2 regions of the Streptomyces sp. NPDC001220 genome follow, and region 2 is predicted to be linked to the other one. Evidence: riboswitches for the same ligand, from Rfam matches in the RefSeq annotation. Region 2 holds a riboswitch; the other holds the start of a gene.
The links. A riboswitch is a leader RNA that binds a small molecule or an ion and turns the genes downstream of it on or off. The one in region 2 is predicted to bind S-adenosylmethionine.
Positions count from the first base shown of each region.

Region 1 (2,922 bases), on a different contig from region 2:
CAGCTGCGGCCAGTGCATGTTCAGCAGCGGGCGGGCCATCAGTTCGGTGACCCTGCCGCCCTGTCCGGCCGAGCCGGCGAGCGGGCGGTCGTACATCGCCTTGACCAGGTCCACGTCCGGGTCGGTCAGCAGCGGGCCGACGATCCCGGTGACGAAGTCGGAGGAGAACTCCCGCAGGTCTGCGTCGACGAAGCAGACGATGTCCCCGGTGGTGACGAGGAGGGAGCGCCAGAGGACCTCGCCCTTGCCGGGGACGGTGGGGATGCGCGGCAGGATCGTGTCGCGGTGCACGACCCGGGCGCCGGCCGCCGCGGCCACCGCCGCCGTACGGTCGGTGGAGCCGGAGTCGACGACCACGAGCTCGTCGACGAGCGGCGCCTGCCGCATCAGGTCGTGACGGATGATCGCGACGATGTCGCCGACGGTCGCCTCCTCGTTGAGCGCGGGCAGCACCACGGAGACGGACTGTCCGGTGCGCTGCTTGGCGGCGAGTATCCGGTGCAGCGGGCGGTCGTTCATGGACCAGGAGCGGGTGGCCAGCCAGCGCTCGACTTCTTCCAGCACAGTCAGCGGCTCCTCACTGTCACGATCACACTGCGAGGTGTGATCCATCTCGCGGTTCGGACGACTCTCTCAACTGTCCTGGCCTTCGGTTACAGTCTTGAACAACGCCGATGACCATCGCATGTCCTGGGGTCACCGGTCGTTGACAACCGCATACCGCTCATCCAGAGGGGCAGAGGGATACGGCCCGATGAAGCCCCGGCAACCCTCCAGTCGGTTACTCGCTGATCGCTGATCACTGTCGATCACTCGCGAGGCTCCCGGCTAGGGAAGGTGCCAAATCCGTCTCACGGCGAGATGCGTCGTGAGGAAGATGAGGAGAAAGGGCCTCGCCTCACATGGCTGTGCAGACTGCTGCGACCACCACCGACTCCACGACCGTCGACCTCGGTCCCGCCACTGCCCTGAGCTGCCGCGAGTGCGGCCACCGCGTGCCGCTCGGCCCGGTGTTCGCCTGCGAGGAGTGTTTCGGCCCGCTCGAAATCGCGTACGACTTCTCGGCCTACGACACCGAGGAGCTGCGGAAGCGGATCGAAGCGGGTCCCGCGAACATCTGGCGTTACGCGCCGCTGCTGCCCGTCCCCGCGGACGTGGCGACCAAGCCGAACATCAACCCGGGCTGGACCAAGCTCGTCCAGGCCGACAACCTGGCGAAGGAGCTCGGCGTCACCGGCGGCCTGTACGTCAAGGACGACTCCGGCAACCCGACGCACTCCTTCAAGGACCGGGTCGTCGCCCAGGCCGTCGAGGCCGCGCGCGCCTTCGGCTACACCACGCTCTCCTGCTCCTCCACCGGCAACCTGGCCGGGGCGGTCGGCGCCGCCGCCGCCCGGGCCGGCTTCCGCTCCTGCGTGTTCATCCCGCACGACCTGGAGCAGGGCAAGATCGTCATGGCCGCGATCTACGGCGGCGAGCTCGTCGGCATCGAGGGCAACTACGACGACGTGAACCGTTTCTGCTCCGAGCTGATCGGCGACTCGGCCGGCGAGGGCTGGGGCTTCGTCAACGTCAACCTGCGGCCGTACTACGCGGAGGGCTCCAAGACCCTGGCGTACGAGATCTGCGAGCAGCTCGGCTGGCGGATCCCGGACCAGCTGGTCGTCCCGATCGCCTCCGGCTCGCAGCTCACGAAGATCGACAAGGGGCTGCAGGAGCTGATCAAGCTCGGGCTCGTCGAGGACAGGCCGTACAAGATCTTCGGCGCGCAGGCCGAGGGATGCTCGCCGGTGTCGGTGGCCTACAAGGCGGGCCACGACGTGGTGCGGCCGCAGAAGCCGAACACCATCGCCAAGTCGCTGGCCATCGGCAACCCGGCCGACGGGCCGTACGTCCTGGACATCGCGCGCCGTACCGGCGGTGCGGTGGAGGACGTCACCGACGAGCAGGTCGTCGACGCGATCAAGCTGCTCGCGCGGACCGAGGGAATCTTCGCGGAGACCGCGGGCGGGGTGACGGTCGGAGTCACCAGGAAGCTCATCGAGAATGGGCTGATCGATCCGGCGAAGTCGATCGTTGTACTCAACACGGGTGATGGACTGAAGACGCTGGACGCCGTGGCGGGGACCGGGCTCACGGCGACTATCCGCCCGAATCTCGAGTCTTTCCGCGAGGCCGGGCTCGCCTGAGACAGCTGTTGGAAACCAGGGCGTTGCCCCGATCGGAGGTTCAAACGTGAGCGTCACCGTTCGCATCCCCACCATCCTGCGCACCTACACCGGTGGTCAGGCCGAAGTCAGCGCCGAAGGCGGCACCCTCGGCGAGGTCATCTCCGACCTGGAGAAGAACCACACCGGGATCGCCGGCCGTGTTCTCGACGACGAGGGCAAGCTGCGCCGGTTCGTGAATGTGTACGTCAATGACGACGACGTGCGGTTCGAGCAGGGACTTCAGACGGCCACCCCGGACGGTGCCGGCGTCTCCATCATCCCGGCCGTGGCCGGCGGCTGACCTGCTGACAGGCTGATCGAATGACCGAACATTACCTTCGGTAACGCCGATCACCCACTGTTCATTCGATTGCCCCCTCCGTGAGAGAAGCGGAGGGGGCAATTCTGTGTGGTTGAGCGCGGTACAGTTGGGGAACACGGTCCCGATCTCCAGGTCGGGAGCCCTGTATTCGATACCGCTGACCCGACAAGAAGTAGCCAAAGTGTGCGGGTTATATGCGGCTTTCGCGGCTTTTATGGGGCCCGACTTGCCCTGAATTCGGCCGAATTCTTGCTACATTCCGGACCCTTCCCGTCCAGAATTCTCGTCCGATTGACCTGTTGCAGACGGCAGTTGGACAGATACATTCAGCCGCGGTCGACGCGTTCCGGCGCACGCCCCCAACCATTGGGGGGTGAGGTCTGACCCGGA
Region 1 covers NZ_JBSFJE010000010.1:152,516-155,437, forward strand. Annotated here, with positions in the region: gene ACWDGI_RS24390 (glucosyl-3-phosphoglycerate synthase) at 1-564, opposite strand, end outside; SAM riboswitch class I at 722-884, shown strand; gene thrC (threonine synthase) at 903-2,189, shown strand; gene ACWDGI_RS24400 (MoaD/ThiS family protein) at 2,236-2,511, shown strand.
Region 1: linked by a shared signal. The riboswitch ahead of thrC (threonine synthase) and the one ahead of ACWDGI_RS09590 (putative leader peptide) in region 2 are both predicted to bind S-adenosylmethionine.

Region 2 (2,922 bases):
CCGGCCGAGAGCGGCTGACGGCCCGGGTCACGGGCGATCATGGGGCGCTTCTCCGGCGGACGGCAGGGGGCGTTTCTCCGACGGACGGTTCGTGTGGCGGCCGGTGATCGGGGGACGGCGAGCGGCCGGTCGGCGCCGTCGCTGACGCCGATGCCGGTGCCGACGCCGAGCCTGATGCCGACGCCGACGCCGACGCCGACGCCGAGCCTGATCCCGATGCCGATGCCGTCGCCGACGCCGACCGGGGGCCGGGCGGTGCGGCCGAACGACAGCACGTACAGCAGCCACAGCGCGCCATGCCCGGAGAAGACGATGACCGTCAGGAGCAGGGCCTGGACCGCGTACAGCGTCTGGGTCCACAGCAGCAGGGTCCGGCGGTCGTACCGGTCCGCGATGACCCCGCCCCACAGGCCGAACAGCAGTACGGGGGCGAACTGGAGTCCGGCGACCCAGCCGAGCGCGGTTCCGCTGTGGGTGAGCGTCAGGACGAACCAGTCCAGCGCGACCCCCTGCATGGCGCTGCCGATGTTGGACACCAGGCCGGTGCTCCAGTAGATCCGGTAGTCACGGACCCGTAGCGCGGCGAACACCCCTGTCGGAGCGCTGCTGTTGACGGCCATGCCTCTCTCTCCGGCAAGTCACGACGAGTTGGGACGCACAGGGGCGGGAACGGCCGCTCGGCGACGGCGTGTTCGCGGCTGGAGAAGGGTGAAGGGAGCGCGAGCGGTCAGCGACAGGTCTGGTCGAACTGGTCGGCGCGGCGGCCCACCCAGAACGGGTCGAGCCGCACCGTGCGTGCCTGACCTGCGGTCTCCATGGCCGGATCAAAGCACACGGCACCAGGTGCGTCCACCGCGCGTCCCGGCACGTGAGACGGTCCCGTCTTCTCGAACAGGGCGCCGGATGCGGCATTGACGTACGCCAAAACCGATCCGTACGATCGCCAACGGCATTGAGTGTCAGCGTCAAGCCCTGGCTCGCTGACCGGCAACCCTCCCCCGCGGTGGGGTGCTCCAGGTGAAAGCCCGGCGGGGTCAGCGACGACTCCCGCAAGCGCGTGGCCCCGTGACCGGGGCCGGAGACGAGGAGGGACCGGCATGCGACACGGCGACGACCCGGCTGCCTCCCCCGCCGACGCCACGGCGTACTCCCGGCTCTCGCGCCGGCGCCACATCGATCTGAAGCGCTCGACCAGCTGCCTCTGTCGGGCCTGACCGGCCCGCCTGCCGCCGGCTGACCCTCGTCACCGGCCTGGCCCTTCGCGGCGCCTTTCCCCGTCACCGGTCCCCGGTGTCGTCCACCTGCCTCCGTTCGTCCTCCGTCTGCACTGCGCTTCCCCGGCCGGCGCCGATCCGGCCGGGGCCGCACGCCCCTGCACGCCCCTGCACGCCCCTGCACGGCCGTGCCTCGCGCCCCGAAGCCCGGCACCCCGTGCCGGGTGACACGAGTAGGAGAAAGCCCTCCGTGACTGCACTTCCGGATTTCAGACCCTCCCGATGGGCGCCCCTGGCCGCGCTCCTGACCACCAGTGTCCTGCTGACCGCGTGCGGTTCGGGCGACGACGGCTCCGGCGGCGGAAGCGGCCGGGCGAAGTCCGGCGGCACCCTGACCTTCGCGGTGGGATCCGACGCCGGTTGCGTGGATCCGCAGCAGGTGGGAAGCAACGACACCATCTACTCGGTGCGCCAGATCGTGGACTCCCTCACCGACCAGGACCCGAAGACCGGCAAGATCGTGCCGTGGCTCGCCAAGAGCTGGGACATCAGCAGCGACGCGACGACGTTCACGTTCCATCTGCGGCCGGGGGTCACCTTCAGCGACGGCTCGAAGCTGACCGCCCAGGTGGTCAAGGACAACTTCGACGCGGTGCCGGACCTCGGCGCCCTGGGCACCCTCGCGGAGGGCTATCTGAGCGGTGTCGAAAGCACCACCGTGGTCGACCCGCTCACCGTCAAGGTGTCCTTCAAGCAGCCCAACGCCCAGTTCCTGCAGGCGACTTCGACCCACTCGCTGGGTATCGAGTCGTCGGCGAGCGTGAAGAAGTCCCCGCAGCAGAAGTGCAGTGACGGCGTGGTCGGCTCCGGGCCGTTCGTGCTGAAGCAGTACGTGCAGAACCAGTCGGTCACCCTGGCCAGGCGGACCGGGTACGACTGGGGTTCCTCGCTGTGGTCGAAGAAGGGCGAGGCCTACCTGGACAAGCTGGTGTTCAAGGTCGTGCCCGAGGCCGGAGTGCGGGCCGGCAGTCTGCAGTCCGGGCAGGTGGACGTGATCAGCAGCGTCGGCAAGGCCAACGAGGCGGCGCTCAAGGGCGGCCAGGTCGCCCTCCAGAGCCGGGCCAACCCCGGCGTGGTGTTCGGTCTGGGACTCAACAACTCGCGGCCCCTGCTCAAGGACACGAAGGTGCGCCAGGCGATCCTGGCCGCCGTCGACCGGAAGCAGATCGCCGACACCGTCTTCCCGACCGGCACCCAGCCGGCGACCAGCATCCTGGCGCACACCACGCCCGACTACACCGACCTCTCCACCGACCTCGCCTTCGACGCGGCCAAGGCCAAGTCCCTGCTGGACGAGGCCGGTTGGAAGGCAGGCGGCGACGGCATCCGCACCAAGGGCGGCAAGAAGCTGAGCCTGACCATCAGCTGGTTCCCGAACGCGGCCACCAACCAGCCCGCGCTGGAGCTGGTCCAGCAGCAGCTCAAGGCCGTCGGGATCGACGTGGTGCTCAAGCAGCTCCCGGTCACCCAGTTCGCCACCACGCTCCAGTCGGGTGACTTCGACGTGGTGTGGGGGAACACGACCCGCGCCGACCCGGACATCCTGCGCAGCTCCTTCTCCACCCAGCTGGCCAACTTCTACCACCTGCCCGCCAGTTCGCTGAACACGGCGCTGTCCGCGCAGGCCGCGACCACGGACACCGCGAAG
Region 2 covers NZ_JBSFJE010000003.1:349,451-352,372, reverse strand. Annotated here, with positions in the region: gene ACWDGI_RS09600 (winged helix-turn-helix domain-containing protein) at 1-18, shown strand, start outside; partial or broken gene ACWDGI_RS09595 (MFS transporter) at 324-620, opposite strand; SAM riboswitch class IV at 949-1,062, shown strand; gene ACWDGI_RS09590 (putative leader peptide) at 1,098-1,214, shown strand; gene ACWDGI_RS09585 (ABC transporter substrate-binding protein) at 1,465-2,922, shown strand, end outside.